3 regions of the Flavobacterium bizetiae genome follow, and region 1 is predicted to be linked to each of the others. Evidence: riboswitches for the same ligand, from Rfam matches in the RefSeq annotation. Region 1 holds a riboswitch; each other region holds the start of a gene.
The links. A riboswitch is a leader RNA that binds a small molecule or an ion and turns the genes downstream of it on or off. The one in region 1 is predicted to bind cobalamin.
Positions count from the first base shown of each region.

Region 2: another riboswitch for cobalamin. It lies ahead of L0669_RS00515 (TonB-dependent receptor plug domain-containing protein); the one in region 1 lies ahead of L0669_RS07260 (DUF5074 domain-containing protein).
Region 3: another riboswitch for cobalamin. It lies ahead of L0669_RS15230 (TonB-dependent receptor); the one in region 1 lies ahead of L0669_RS07260 (DUF5074 domain-containing protein).

Region 1 is NZ_CP091861.1:1,620,011-1,625,580, forward strand. Features, by position in the region: gene L0669_RS07245 (alpha-amylase family glycosyl hydrolase) at 1-1,768, shown strand, start outside; gene L0669_RS07250 (DUF6814 family protein) at 1,877-2,104, opposite strand; gene L0669_RS07255 (MFS transporter) at 2,116-3,612, opposite strand; cobalamin riboswitch at 3,856-4,048, shown strand; gene L0669_RS07260 (DUF5074 domain-containing protein) at 4,362-5,570, shown strand, end outside.
Region 2 is NZ_CP091861.1:93,097-98,666, reverse strand. Features, by position in the region: gene L0669_RS00515 (TonB-dependent receptor plug domain-containing protein) at 1-1,234, opposite strand, end outside; cobalamin riboswitch at 1,262-1,472, opposite strand; gene cobC (alpha-ribazole phosphatase) at 1,540-2,073, opposite strand; gene L0669_RS00505 (adenosylcobinamide-GDP ribazoletransferase) at 2,058-2,855, opposite strand; gene cobT (nicotinate-nucleotide--dimethylbenzimidazole phosphoribosyltransferase) at 3,012-4,691, opposite strand; gene cobU (bifunctional adenosylcobinamide kinase/adenosylcobinamide-phosphate guanylyltransferase) at 4,863-5,369, opposite strand; gene L0669_RS00490 (C1orf53 family protein) at 5,557-5,570, opposite strand, start outside.
Region 3 is NZ_CP091861.1:3,544,273-3,549,842, forward strand. Features, by position in the region: gene L0669_RS15215 (Crp/Fnr family transcriptional regulator) at 40-603, opposite strand; gene L0669_RS15220 (hypothetical protein) at 868-1,116, shown strand; gene L0669_RS15225 (T9SS type B sorting domain-containing protein) at 1,210-3,633, opposite strand; cobalamin riboswitch at 3,917-4,124, shown strand; gene L0669_RS15230 (TonB-dependent receptor) at 4,239-5,570, shown strand, end outside.

The DNA.
Region 1 (5,570 bases):
AACGCCATACAACTGGCAAGTAACTAATTTCACAAAACCTGAGAAGGAAAAATTAGTGATTTATGAGGTTTTAGTTCGTGATTTTGACGCTGGTAAAAATTATCAAAGTTTAATAGATAAGATAGAATATTTTAAATCATTAAAAATAAATGCTATCGAATTAATGCCTGTAATGGAATTTGAAGGTAATGAGAGCTGGGGTTATAATACGTCATTTCACATGGCTCTGGATAAATTTTATGGCACATCGGATAAATTAAAAGAACTAATTGATGTCTGTCATCAAAACGGAATTGCGGTCATTCTGGATGTTGCCTTGAATCACGCTTTTGGCAGAAATCCGATGGTCAGAATGTGGATGAACGATCCTGACAGTGATGGATTTGGTGCGCCAACAACTGAAAATCCTTATTTTAATACTGTTGCAAAACATACTTATAGTGTAGGAGAAGATTATAATCACCAATCGGCGAGAACGCAATATTATGTAGAACGTGTAATCAAACAATGGATTCAGGAATATAAAATTGATGGTTTCCGCTGGGATTTAACGAAGGGTTTTACACAAGCCTGTACTGCTTCAGATGAAGCTTGTACTAATGCCTATCAGCAGGATAGGGTAGATGTATTAAAGAAATATGCTGATTATTCCTGGAGCTTAGACCCGACACATTACACCATTTTTGAGCATTTAGGAACCGAAACCGAAGAAAAACAATGGGCAGATTATAAAATTGCTGAAACACCAAGTAAAGGAATTATGATGTGGGGGAAAATGACAAAAGAGTACAATCAATTGTCTATGGGATATGCGACTGAAACTAACATCTCGAAAATGTCGAGTGCAAATCGTGGGTTTGCGGCCAATCGCTTAGTAGGTTATGCTGAAAGTCATGACGAAGAACGTTTGATGTATAAAAATGTACAATATGGTGCTTCTGGTGGAGCTTATAATGTGAAAAATTTAAATACAGCTTTGTCCAGAATGTCGGCAATTGGAGCAATTTCATTGTTAATTCCCGGTCCAAAAATGATTTGGCATTTTGGAGAATTAGGATGGGAGAGTTCTATTTTTACTTGTAATGATAATTCGGTTAACACAGATTTAGATGCTGCTCCGGGAGATTGTAAATTAGATACAAAACCACAGCCTCAATGGGTAAACAATTGGATAGGAAATTCAAATCGTAATAAAGTTTATAACGATTGGGCTAAAATGATTACGCTTAAAAAAACGGAACCTGTATTTTTAGGAACTTCTACAATTCCAAATTCAAATTCGTTAACGGTAAATATTAAAATAACCAATGCTGGTTTAGCTTCGACACAATTAAAAGATGTTGTGATTCTGGCCAATTTTGATGTTACGGCTCAAAATGTTGCAACAGGTTTTCCTTATACAGGAATTTGGTATAATTTAATGGATAATACGACTCTAAATGTCACGGATATAAACGCTCCAATAAATTTGCCTCCGGGAGAATATAGAATTTACGGTAACAAAACAGCAAATTTAGCAATCGAAGATTTTGAAAAAGAAAGTACGGTGAATTTGTATCCGAATCCGGTTTCAGACTATTTTACTTTAAATACTGCTGTTGCAAAAGTTCAGGTTTATTCAATTTCAGGACAGTTGGTTAAAAGTTTTGCTTCAAATGGAAATGTCGATTTTCAATTTGGCGTAAGCGAATTACAAACAGGTTTATATATTATAAAAGCCTCGGACGAAAGCGGTAAAACACAAGTGATGAAGTTTGTAAAAAAATAAATATTTAAGATATATCTCTAACAGATTAAGATTTTGGTTTGGTTAGTAATGCAAAAGGGCTGTTCTATGTAAAATAGACAGCCCTTTTCTCTTGTAATAATTTGATGATTATTTTTCTTTGTTGTTGTATTCTCCAATTACGGCAAAATAACCAAAAGTTCCCAAGCCTAAAACAATAAGAGGAGTAAGAATAAAAAGGATAATAATCCCAAATACTAAGTCATCTTGTTGGTCTGAAAGGAGTTTGGGTAAGCCAAATTCGAAAATGCAAAAGTATGCCGCTGCAATTGCCAGTATAATCCATAAAACACCTAAAACTTGTTTGATCGCATTCATAATGTATAATATTAAAGGTGATTTGTTTTGTTTTTATTATCGATATAAATCATTCCAATTACAAAGCAGATTGAAGCTATAATAATAGGATACCAAAGTCCGTCGAGATAAAAGTCAGGTTTTCCCGCGTGTTTGGCATGTGTAACAAAATAAGTCGAAATAGCCGGGAGTAAGCCCCCAAAAATACCATTACCCACATGGTAAGGCAAAGACATTGAAGTATATCTGATCTTAGTAGGAAACATTTCTACTAAAAAAGCTGCGATTGGACCATAAACCATTGTAACAAATAAAACCTGAATAAAAACTAAGAAAATTAATGTCCACTCGTCGCTCGAATTTATATTGATTGAAATATTGCTTTGAGATTCTTTTTTATCTGCAAAGTCTGTTTTCTTTTCCATATACGTAGTTCCGTCAGTATAGGTTTTTGAAATTGAAGTTATTGTGTCATTATTTTTTGTTGTTTCAATAGTTTGGCTGGTTTTTTCTACGATTTCAGTTTTATAACTTACAGAAGTCGTATTGTACATCATTTTATAAATGGGTCTGTAGAATAAGATTGCCAAAAGCATTCCGCTCATCATAATATATTTTCGCCCCACTTTATCACTTAGCCATCCAAAGAAAATAAAAAATGGCGTACCTATTAATAGAGCAATACCTAGTAATCCATCTACTTGTGAGGAATCGATATTCATTACCGTTTTCATAAAACTCATGGCATAAAACTGTCCTGTATACCAGACAACACCTTGTCCCATTGTAGCGCCAAAAAGTGCCAGTAAAACAAATTTTAAATTATAACGGTTTCCAAAACTTTCTTTTAATGGATTTGCACTCGTCGTTCCTTCTTTTTTCGCTTTAGCAAAAACCGGAGATTCATCCATGTTTTTACGAATCAAATAGGAAACTCCTACCATTACAATAGAAACCCAAAACGGAACACGCCATCCCCAGGAATCAAAATCGGTAGGTGTAAGAATATTTTTCGTAGCTAATATTACCATTAATGAAATGAATAAACCAACTGTTGCAGTGGTCTGAATCCAGGAAGTCCAATATCCTTTTTGTCCCACCGGAGCATGTTCGGCAACATAAGTGGCGGCTCCGCCATATTCTCCTCCAAGTGCTAATCCTTGTAATAAACGTAGAATTAAAACTAATAAAGGCGCCATAAAGCCAATGGTTTCATAACTCGGAATACAGCCTATTAAAAATGTAGATCCTCCCATTAATAATAAAGTAGCCATAAAAGTATATTTACGGCCAATAATATCTCCCAGTCTTCCGAAGAATAATGCCCCAAAAGGCCGCACTACAAATCCGGCTGCAAAAGTGGCCAAAGTGGATAAAAATGCTGCGGTGGGATTATCGCTCGGAAAGAATTTTGTTGAAATTACGACGGCCAAACTTCCAAAAATATAGAAATCATACCATTCAATCATTGTTCCCATCGATGAGGCCGAAATTACTTTCCAGATGCCTTTTGTAGAAGTTTTGCTCATAAACTAATTTTGTGTACTTGGTAATAATTAAAAGTATTAAATATTTTTTCACGAATATAAAAGATAATTTTTTATTTAATTGATACTTTTTTAACAAATGGTGATTATTTGTTGATTTGACATTTATTCTGTAAATCGAAGCTTGTTGATTCGAAAAAAATTATGGTTTGAAGATCTGGCGAAGGCCTTTAAAAATAAAGAACTATTGCTTTTTTAGGAAAGAAAACACTAGTTTTGCAGCTCAAATTTAAAACAGAAAATGGTTGTCATATTTGAATAAATATTGACATTAAAAGGGAATTTGGTGTAAATCCAAAACTGTCCCGCAGCTGTAAGCTCATTAACTGAAACCCTTTAATACGTCACTTTTCATTTTGAAAGGGAAGGCTGGGTGTAGGGAGCAAGTCAGAAGACCTGCCATTTTTATAGTAATAAATAGCTTTCGGGGATTGAAGCTTGAATTAAGAACAATACTTTCACATGGTGTGATATGGTATTGTCTGATTATTTTATTCTCGTAAGCCAAAAATGGATTTATGAGATTTTTTTTCTGCAAATATGATATCGTAAAAGCATTCTCCGGGATGTTCCTCTTCGCGATATTTTCTTTTTCTCCAATAAAAAAATCATTAAAACATGTCGCTGTACAATTTATTGTGCTTTTGCAAAAGTCTATTTATGAGGCTTTTGCAAGGGTTAATTGTATTTCGATTTAAAAATTTAAGTAATATAATTTTAAATATTTAATAATGAAAAACCAATTTTTCTCCAAACCATTAATCGCAATTGCCTCTTTGGTAATGCTAACGGTTTCATGTAATAATGATGACGATTTTACAGCACCTCCGGTAATAAAAGGCGAACTGCAATTAAAAGACACTTTAACTGTTGGGAAAACACTACAATTAAGCTCAAAAATAGCAGATAGAAAAAATGTTTCGTTTGAATGGACTGTAGACGGAAAAGTAGTAGGATCTGATTCTGTTTATATTTTTAAACCGGAAACAAGAGGAGATTTTAAGCTTACAATGACAGCCAAAAATGATGGTGGAAAAGTAGCTCTTACTTATGATATTCATGCCTACGCAGCGTATGAAAATGGTTTCTTTATGGTTAATGAAGGATGGTTTGGTCACGGAACAGGAACGTTAGGATTTTATAGATATGATACAAAAGCTATAGAAGACAGTGTTTTTGTAAAAGTAAATCCGGATAAAGACTTAAAACCGGCAACTTCTACATTAGAATTTGGAACTATCATTAATAAAAAACTATTCTTAGTTTCTAAAGTTGGCGGACCAGTTGTAGTAGCTGATGCTTATTCGCTTAAAGAAGAAAAAAGAATCGCGGCAAAAGGCGGAAACGATTGGCGTGCAGTAGTAGGTGTTAACGAAAATCAGGCGTTGCTTACTTCTGGTAAAGGAATTTTTAAGCTTAATCTTAATACGATGGAGCTGGACGGGCAAATTGATGGTGTTACAGGTCAGGTAGGAGATATTGTTAAGGCCAATGGTTATATTTTTGCATTGTCTGCCTCAAAAGGTGTTGTTGTTATTAATGCTGCGACATTGGCGGTAGAAAAAACTATTCCGGGTATTGTTTTAGGATTTGCTGTTACCGATGATAAAAAAGTATGGGCAGCAGGAGGTAAGAATCTTATAAGTATAGATTCGAATACACTTGAAGTAAAAGAAATTGCATTAGGTTTCCAGGCTTACGGAAGCTGGGGTGCATGGCATCCGGGATCTATAACGGCGGCTAAAAATGATGTTTTTATTGCTAAAAACGGAAGCTTTAGCGGTGGTAAACAAATTTATAAATACACAGGAACTCCAGAATCATTGGCAATGCCGTTTATTACATTAACAAATTCAAATATCTTATACGGAGCAGGAATTGGTTATGACAGAAAGAAAAATGCTTTAGTGCTAAATACATTAAATGAAGGTTTTGGAGTG
Region 2 (5,570 bases), 1.5 Mb from region 1:
AATCATTGTATGTAGGCATTCTGAAATTTTTTGAAGCATTAAATTTCAAACGATAAAAATCAGTGAATTGATAACGTGTTCCAAAAGAAAATAGGAATGGATTTCCAAAATTATCGGTTATTTCCTGACGTATACTGGCATTATAATCCCATTTTTCAGTAACTAAATGACTTAAAAGTAAGCTAGCTGAGCCAACTTCTCTTTTTGCCTGATCGATGCTCGAACCATATCCTTTATTACGATTGTAATCGACAATACCATTTAGTTTGATTTTATCATTTACATCAAAAGCCAAATCATATTTTATGATAGAAGTTTCAACTTTTCCGTAGGTAAATAATTCAGAATCTATATTAGCAAAATACTTATACGATTCTCCAATATAGGCTAATTTCAATTTTGAAGTAAAACGATTCAATACACTTTCCCATTCTAATAAATTTCGGGTATTAAAATCGTTGTATTTTGTTTTGGTTTCTGTGGGTACAATTAAAGAAAAATGACGCTCTGCATCATAAAACTGACTGTATGCTTTTATGGTGTTTTTGGCATCTATTTTATATCCAAAAGTGGTGTTCATGCTGGTGTTATAATATTCACCATTTATGTTTCTCTCATCTTTTGTGCCGGGATATTTAAAATCATTATCAGAGCTGTTTCTGGAGATATTGACTTGTAAGCTGTATTTGTCAGAAGAGGTATTAATGCGATAGTTGGCACTCAAAGTATTATAACTTCCTAAGCTAAAAAATACCTGATTCGAGAATTCATTTTTAAATCTCAAATCATTATTAAGGTGAATGCTTCCGCCAATGGCACTGCTTCCGTATAAAACACTTCCTCCACCAGCTTTCACAGAAATAGAATTAAAATCTCTTGTTCCGATGGTGTTGAAATCCGTTTGACCTAAAAATTGTGAATTAATATTGATGCCATTCCAGATAACTGCTGTTTGTGCTGCAGTAGTTCCTCTAAAAGAAGGTCCGGATGTCATACCAAGACCATTTTCTTTAAAATAAATGACAGTATTGAAATTTAAAAGAGACGTTAAAGAAGAAGCGTTTTTATTGATAACGGAATCATTTAATACCTGAACCGATTGTGAGGCAGAGTATTTTTTAAGATTCGCATCAGAAACGATGACTTCTTTTAACTTATTAATAGAATCATTCTGCGCCCCAACAATATGGCACAATAGTAATAAACAAAACGCGAAAAGCTTTTTTAAAGTCATAATTTCTGCACTCTTTTTCCCGAGAGTTCGATATTGGTTACAAAGGCAGGTCTCCTGGCTTGCGTTTTGCTGTTTACCTTCCCATTCGCCGGGGCGAGCAGTGGTATTGGAGATAACAACAAACATTCTTTTCAGAACTAAGCTTACAGTTGCGGGTACAGCTCAAGATTTTCTAATGATTACTTGATTCCCTTTTAATGTGTTTCGAAATAACACAACCTTAATTGTTTGCAAAGATAAAGTTAAAAATGTCGATTTTTCTAATTTGTTTGATTATAAAGAAGATATTCTCAACAAAAGGTCATTTAAAGTATTATTTTTATTACCTCGCCAAAATCTACATTATTATTAAAAGCATCTTTTAAGGGTAAAGAAGTATGGTGACATAAAATGCTGCGAATCACGCCGGCATGGGCTACAATAATTATTGGCGTAATTATTTCTTTTGAAAGTTGAGAAAAAAAGTCACCCACACGTTCGTGCAACGCAATAAAAGATTCCCCATTTGAAACACTAATATTTACAAAATCTTCCATCCAGGGATTAAGTTGTTCTGGCGGGATTTCGTTCCAGTTTTTCATTTCCCAATCGCCAAAATTCATTTCCATTAAGCGATCTTCTTTTTCAAATGAAATTGTCTTAATAGTATGCTGAATGTATTCGGCTAAAATAACACAGCGTTTTAAAGGACTCGAAAAAATGATTGCTTCAGAAGGTAATTGCGAAACGATATTTTCAAAAACCGAATCGAAAGGTTCTGCCAAACCCACATCAGATTGTCCGTAACAAACCCCTTTTTCGCAAATTGTTTCGGTATGACGAACTAAATAAATTTCCATATCAAAAGAATACTTAAATAATAAATAACTTCACAAACCTGTTGTGTCGCGCCAAGGCAATCTCCTGTATAACCATCAATCCATTTCTGAAAATAACGAGCTAAAAAATAACGCATGATAAAAACCGGAACCAAAGCAAAAAGAAATTGATAGCGGAAATAAGAGAAAACAAATAATGGGAATAACCCGAAGAAAAAGGAACCTGAAATTTCTTTCCAGGTGTGATTTTTGGCAATGGGTTTGCTTTTGCTCGAAGCATCATCTCGAGAATATTCATGCGTAAAAATAATGGAGATTGCCGCCAAACGGCTTAAAGCATGAGCCGAAACAAATAAAAGATAAACCTGAATAAGCGCCATAGCATTATCCCCTTTAAAAAGCGAAACAGATTCTGAAAGTAATTTGAATTTTAGTAAAAAAAGTAAAACCAAACCAATTGCTCCGTAAGCGCCAATAGCGCTATCCTTCATAATCATTAGGATTTTCTCTTTTGTCCATCCTCCGCCAAAACCATCGCAAACATCAGCAAAGCCATCTTCGTGAAAAGCTCCCGTAGTAAGTACAGAAATAATCAGCGCAAAAATTACCGCAGTTTCTGTTGAAAGAAAAAGAGAAAAAAGATAAAAAGCCAAAAATGATATACTGCCAACAATCCATCCAATTAAAGGGAAATATCGAGTGGCTTTGTTTAAATAATCAGGATGATGATCAATGTTTTTAGGACACGGAATCCTGGTGTAAAACATTAGAGAGGTAAAGAAGATATGTAGTTCTTTTTTCATTCTTAAGATTGGTTTTTTATATAGTTTGTCATTTCGACGAAGGAGAAATCTTCGCAATAAGCTCGACAAAGATTGAATCTCATCGCGGAGATTTCTCCTTCGTCGAAATGACAAGATTACGGCGAATTTTTTTAAACTGAAAACTGCGACTTATTTCTACTTCCTACTAACCCCCGCACTTTCAAAACTTGCCATATCATTCAAAAATGCCTCTGCCGATTTTAAAATAGGAAAAGCAATTGCGCAGCCCGTTCCTTCACCTAAACGTAAATCCAGATTTAAAATAGGTTTTGCACCTAAATAATTCAATAATTTATCATGCGCTTTTTCGGCAGAACAATGACAGAAAATAGCATTGTTTTTAATATCAGGATTAATTTTCGAAGCAATCAAAAAAGCGACGCTGCAAATAAAACCATCAACTAGAATCAGCATTTTATTATCGTAAGCCGCTAGCATTCCGCTCGCGATTTGTATAATTTCGAAACCTCCAAAATAGGCGAGTTGCTGTTTTAATTCGGCTTGACCGGAATAATTTTCAATGGCGCTTTTTAGAATATCCTGCTTCTGAGATAGTTTTTCATTTTCAACTCCTGTTCCTTTTCCAACACAATCTTCAATACGCAAATCGGTTAAAAGACTCATTAAAACCGAAGCTGTCGAAGTATTTCCAATTCCCATTTCGCCAAAGCCAATGCAGTTAGAACCCGTTTGAGCAATTTCTTCAACAATCGATTTGCCTTTTTCAAAACACAATTGCAATTCGGTTTCGCTCATGGCAGGAATATGCAAAAATGATTGCGTTCCTTTTGCGATTTTGGCATTAATTAAATTGGCATTCGTTGGGAAATCATAATTTACTCCCGCATCAACAATTGATAATTTAATATCATTCTGATTACAAAAAACGTTTATCGCCGCACCGCCTTCCAGAAAATTACCCACCATTTGGCGCGTAACATCCTGCGGATAAGCGCTCACACCATGATTCGCAATTCCGTGATCTGCGGCAAAAACGATTATATTGGGATTTATTATTTTCGGATTCAGCGTTTCAAAAATCGTTGCCATCTGATAAGCCAGCGTTTCTAAAGTGCCCAAAGAACCAATAGGTTTCGTTTTAGAATCTATTTTTTCTTGCAAAAGTGTGCTAAAATCAGGTTTAAGTTCAGTCGGTTTTTCAGCTTTCAGATCAAAATCTGAGAGAATATCTTCGGTAATATTTTTAATTTCGGTACAAACCGGAGCTTCAGATTTTTGTTTCCAATGCAATTGTTGCAACATCGGTTGATTATCATAATTCGTTGCCGGTTTTCCTATACAGAAATAACCCAACGGCTCAATATTTTCAGGTAAATCAAGAATTTTTTTAAACTGGTGATAATTCAAAATCGAAACCCAACCCATTCCATAACCTTGTTCGGTAAGTGAAAGCCAGATATTCTGTGCCGCACAAACCGAACTAAATTTCACTGCTTCGTTACTACCCACAGTCCCAATCGTAAACTGATTGAGAACAGATCGGTCATAAGCAATAATGAGCCCAATTGGAGCTTCGTCAATCGCTTCAAGTTTCAAAGATTTATAATGTTCTTTTTGTTCCGGGTTATCAGTAAGTTCTTCAGCTTTTTTATTATAATCTAAAAAGAGATTCTTTACCGCCGTTTTAACTTCATTAGATTTAATGATAAAATACCTCGTAGCATCAGTCAATCCAACAGATGGCGCCCAATGTCCGGCCTGCAAAGCTTTTTCGATCACTTCATCCGGAACTTCATCAGCCGTAAAATGTCGGGTATCTCGTCGCGATTTTAAAATATCATCTAAATAACTCATTGTTAAATTCCAATTTGGTTGAAAATTCCAAACTTTTAAATTCCAAATTCCAATTTGACATAAATCTCATTAAAGAATCTAAAAAATTTAAAGATTTAAGTAAAGATAAGCTATCACGTTCGAATTTGGAATTTAAAAGTTTGGAATTTCCTCTCCAGTTTTGGAATTTAATTATTTAATTTTAACTGGAATTCCAGAAACCATCAACACCACTTCATCAGCATTAGATGCCAAAAACTGATTCATCCAGCCTTGCAATTCGGTAAATTTTCTGCCAATGTGAGTTTCGGCATGAACGCCCATTCCAATTTCGTTGGTTACAATAATTAAGGTAGCATTTTCCTGATTCGCGATCGAAAGAAATTCTTTTTTAGCTTCTTCCAGACTTAAATTCACATCATATTGATGGTCAGTAAAAAAGTTGGTTAACCAAAGCGTCACACAATCGATCAGCGCTACTTTTCCGGTAAAATCAATTTTACTTAAATATTTTTCCTCTTCAATATTCGTCCATCGTTCATCACGTTCTTGCTGATGACGATCGATTCTGTTCTGGAAATCAGCATCCCATTTTCTCGCCGTTGCCACATAAATAGGCGAATTTGAAAGTTGCAACGCCAAGTTTTGAGCATAACTGCTTTTTCCTGATCGCTCACCTCCGGTAATTAAGTAAATCATTTTAATTGTGAATTGTTAGTTGTGAAATGTAAATTGTTAGGGCGTTCCCTACGGTCGGGCTATCCACTATATCTTTTATTTTTTAAAGAAAAAAATAAAAGGATATCGCTACTATCCCTAACGCAAAAGACCAATCGTAGAAAAACAGTTATAAATTTATCACTAATAATTCATAACTCATAACAATTTAATAAGGGCAAT
Region 3 (5,570 bases), 1.9 Mb from region 1:
GTGAGAAATGTCACATCGGGAAAGCAATCACGAAATAAATCAGGACGATAATCTGCTTAACGTTTCGCGCGAAACACCTAAATACGAAGCAATAAGACTTTTAGGAACACGCTGCATTAGCGAAGGATATTGTTTTAATAATTGATCGTAACGCTCCTTTGAGTTAGAAGTTTGCCAGGAAATAATACGGCGTTGCGATCCCAGAAAACCAAAAGTAGCCTTCTCCAGAAAAAAGCGTTCCATTTTCTGTAAACCGCTGCATAGTTTTTTATAATCTTCAAGAGTACAGCAAAGTACCTCCGTATCTTCAAGGCATTCTAATGACATTGTAGCTTTAGTTTCAGTAAAAAAAGCATAATAATCACTTTCCCACCAATCTTCCATAGCAAAAGAAACCACATGCTGTTTTTCTTTATTATCCGTATATACCAATTTTAAAAGTCCTGAAATTACAAAATACGAATAATTTACAGGATCGCCTTCCTGAATTAGAAATTGGTGTTTTTTAAACTTTTTGGTGGTAAAATGGCTGTATACAAAAGCAAATTCCTCATCGGTAAGAGGAATTATTTTTTCGATATGTGCTCTAAGTTGGGTTTGCATAGTAACGGCCAAAGTTATAGAAAATTTAATAATAGATTGAAGTTTTAAGTAGTAACATCAATTTTGCGATGTCTCGTAGAAGATAGGAAATTAAAATTTAAATAGTAATTAACGATTTGATAAAATTAATAACAATTTATTAAACTTTTGTTTATTAGTGTGTTGATAAATAATGTTTTATAAGGCTGTTTTAGGAACATTATTAACGAATTAATATTTATATTTGAGAATGAGTTTGAGTATAATAATTTAAAATATTTACAAATGGATAAAGCTATAAAACTAAAAGTTCGTAAGGAGTTAGATAGTCAACAGCAGTTGAATATTATTAAATTAAAGGGAAGTTTAATTTCGAAAGGATACACAGAAATTATACATATCCTGGATCAGGATGATGAGTTTCATATTAATTCTTTTGCCACTCCTTCAGAAACTACTAATGAAGTTCAGGAATTTATCAAAGCATTTATCTACAAAGAAAATCTGGCCGATACCATAACCATTTTCAGGTAATTTTTTGAATTGAATACTATCATCGAAATTAGTTAAGATGCTAAAAAGTACAAAGTATAATTTTTTTAGAGTTATATTTTGTACTTTTTATATTTAATAAGCCAAGTAAACCCATCCTGCTTTTTGATCTCCATTATCAGATAAAATAATATAAAAATAAGTACCCATTGGCAACCTGTTTCCTTCTTTCCATTGTCCATGCCATTGCTGATCGTATCTCCCTCTAAAATCATAAACCTCTCGGCCCCAACGATTATATATCTTTAGGGAAGTAACATTATAGGCTGTAAGATCGAAGGTGTCATTGACTCCGTCACCGTTTGGAGAAATCGCATTGGGAACACCGCATAAATTATTTTCAATTTCGAAAGTTTGCTCACTTTCGCATGATCCGTTACTTACAATAACTTTAAATTGTAAAGGAAATACCAGCTGATCATTAGAACTTTTGCTGTATGCCGTAAAATCAAAAGTGTCATTGTTTGATCCTATTGCATCTCCCTTCTCATTCAACCAGTTAAAATTATAATTAGAAGAAGGTGATTCGGTTACCGCTTTTATTAAATAGGTATTGTCCACACATTCTTTTGATATAGAGAAAGAAAGTGATGTAATATTTACTGCCAAAGTTGTTGTTGTGGCGCATTGTCCTGTGTTTGGCGTAAAAATATAATTACCACTTGTTGTGGTGCTAATAATGGAAGGATTCCATGTTCCCGTAATTCCGTTGGGCGACGTTAAAGCCAAAGTTGGAACGACATCAGCACTACATAAAGTAAGTGTTGTAGCAAAATCAGGCGTAGTTTTAGGCGTTATAGTAACGGCCAAAGTAGTTGTTGAAGCGCATTGTCCTGCATTAGGCGTAAAAATATAATTACCATTTGTTGTGGTACTAATAATGGAAGGATTCCATGTTCCTGTAATTCCGTTGGGCGATGTTAAAGCCAAAGTTGGCGCAGTATCAGCATTACATAAAGTAAGTGTTGTCGCAAAATTAGGCATAGTTTTAGGTGTTATAGTTATGGCCAAAGTTGCTGTTGTGGCGCATTGTCCCGTGTTTGGTGTAAAAATATAATTACCACTTGTTGTGGTATTAATAATGGAAGGATTCCATGTTCCCGTGATTCCGTTAGGAGAAGTTAAAGCCAAAGTGGGTGCGGTATCCGTACTGCATAAAGTAAGTGTTGTAGCAAAATCAGGCGTAATTTCAGGTGTTATAGTAACGGCCAAAGTTGCAGTTGAAGCACATTGTCCTGCATTTGGTGTAAAAATATAATTACCACTTGTTGCGGTACTAATAATGGAAGGATTCCAAGTTCCCGTGATTCCGTTAGGAGAAGTTAAAGCCAACGTTGGAGCGGTATCCGTACTGCATAAAGTAAGTGTTGAAGCAAAATCTGGCGTAATTTCAGGTGTTATAGTAACGGCCAAAGTAGTTGCTGAAGAACATTGTCCTGCGTTTGGTGTAAAAATATAATTACCACTTGTTGTGGTACTAATGATGGAAGGATTCCATGTTCCCGTAATTCCGTTGGGCGATGTTAAAGCCAAAGCTGGCGCGATATCAGTATTACACAAAGTCAAATTTGTAGCAAAATCCGGAGTAACGTTTGAAGTCACAGATAGATTAATTACATCACTAATTTGCAACCCACAAGTATTAGTGGCTTGCAGCGTTAGTGCTATCGTTGTTCCGCCGGCTGCACTCGGAATTGTATAATTTGTTGTTGTGGTGGCTGGTGAAGAAAAACTTCCGGAAGGTGATGACCAGGCAACAGATTGTTGTCCTACAGCAACACCATTCAAAGTTATCGTAGATCCTGCACAAGCTGTTAGGGTAGAAGGCCCTGCATCCACAGTAAAAGGAGGGACTGGTGCTTTACATCCGTTATTAGTGTAACTGGCAACTCCGGCTGGAGTAAAGTTAACGGTGGCTCCATCTGCTGCTACTTTATTTCCATTGATATCATTCAACTGTGTTCTATCGTAAACCACAATATCTGAACAGCTTCCTACAAAATTCATTGTAAGCGTTCGTGCACCCGGAGCGGGTCCAAAATTAGCAAAGTGTCCGTTAGGATTTATAGAATTTTGAAAAACCATATAGATCGTTTCCGACAAAGGTCCAAATGAATTGGCACTTGGAGTCATTTGGTAGCTGGTAACGAGTATCGCAGTTGCATTAAGCGGTAATATTCCTCCGGGTGGTTCCACTATTTGCCCACAGCCACCTGCTGCAATTATATCAGCATTTAATTGAGCCACAATAGCTGCCGTTGTAGCATCCTCAACAACGCCTTGCCAGGTATTATTGGGCCATATAACTGTTAAAGTATTAATGTTTAATGGAGCATTTCCAATTTTGAAACGTACCATTTCATTACGTCCTTCAAGTGTTCCTCCGCAGGCATCAATTAATATGCTCTGGATTTCAAAACATTGAGAAAAAACGGTCGAACTAAATAAAAAAAGCAGAATTAAAAAAAAATGGGTACGGCGTGTAATTCTTAAATTCATATCAAATAGGTGTTAATTATGATACTTACTTTAAAATAGTTACGTTAAAATTAAGTCTTTTATAGTTAAAAACACTAAAAAACCAAGCTTAATTAATTGATTTACAGTGATTTTTGTGTTTTTTGTTCAAGTTTTTCTTTTTAAGTAAACTCCTGTTATTTTATTTACTGCAGTATCATAAAATGATTTTTAGCGTATTTTATAGAATTTTCCTTATATATCTTAAATTATTGTGAAAAATGTATTTTTAGCAAGCAATACTTGTTTTTATAAAGTTAGTCCTATCTTTACGTCAGATTTTGGTCTGTTTTCTTTAAAAAAGTAAAGAAAATAGTTAAAAGGGAATCAGGTGCAAATCCTGAGCAGACCCGCTACTGTAAGTTCTATATACGTCTTTAAACATTACTAACGCCATTGTTCGCTGTCGCGGACGAGAAGGCTGTTTTAAAGATAGAACAAGTCAGGAGACCTGCCACAATCACATAGTTTAAGACTTTCGTGGAATAAAGTTGAACAACAAGAATTGACCTGTTATTGTATAGCGGGATTCTCTTTTTTTGCTTTTTGATTGCTACATCTGCGAAGTTTATTTAATTAAATCAGTGATGTACAATACAAAAAAAATACTCTTTTTTCTTTTCTTATTTATTGCCCCTTATTGGCTTCATTCGCAGGTTTCTAATGACAGTTTGCGCGTATTAAAAGAAGTCATCTTAAAAGGCAAACCCTATCAGGAAGTAATTCCGGTACAAAGTCTTTCAGGCAAATTACTGGAGAATTTAGCGAGCCATAATGTTGCGGATGCCCTTAGATATTTTGCAGGAATTCAAATTAAGGATTACGGTGGTCTCGGGGGACTTAAAACGGTCGATGTACGTAATATGGGTACGCATCATGTTGGTGTTTTTTATGATGGTATTCAGTTAGGAAATGCACAAAACGGAGTGACAGATCTTGGGAAATATTCCTTAGATGATATGGAATCCCTAACCTTATATAATGGTCAAAAAAGCGAAATTTTTCAATCGGCAAAAGACTTTTCTGCCGCATCGACCATTTATCTAAGAACAAAACGTCCTGTTTTTGTTGGGGATAAAAAGACAAATTTACTGGTTCGATTTAAAACCATGTCAATCAATTATTTTGATCCTTCTTTTAGATGGGAACAAAAGCTGAGCGATAAAGTGAGCATGAACGTAAGCTCTGAATACATAAAGTCTAACGGTCAGTATAAATTTAGATACAAAAGAAATAATCTTGACGGAACCGTTGCCTACGATACCACTGCCACAAGACACAATAGCGATATCGAAGCTTTACGATTTGAAACCGGTCTTTACGGAAAACTTCACAATGGTTCGTGGGATGCCAAAGTGTATTATTATGATTCTGATAGGGGAGCGCCGGGAGCAATTGTAGAGAATAAATTTTCAGACGGTTTCAGACAATACGACAAGAATTTTTTTGCACAAGGAACTTTAATTAAAGATTTTACAAAAAGATATAAGTTTCAGGCCAAAGCAAAATATGCTTATGATTATACACATTACGTAGCCAGAGATACGACCAATATATTGGGCGAAACAGTAACCGAAGGCGCACAATCTGACGATAGTTATTATCAGCAGGAATATTATTTCTCGGCCGTAAACATGTACAGTATATTGTCAAATTGGGATGTTTCGTTGTCTACAGATTTTCAGTACAATAGATTAAACGCAACCCGAAAAGGAATACAAACCCAGTTTTCTTTTCCGGAACGTTATACAGCATTATTTTCTTTGGCAAGTTCCTACAGACTTGGCCGGTTTAAAGCCTTAGGAAGCGTTGTAGGTACTTATGTTCAGGAAGAAGTGCGTTACAATGCAAAAGCCCCGGATAAAAAAGAATTCACTCCGGCATTATTTCTGGGTTACACACCCTTTGCAGCATACGAT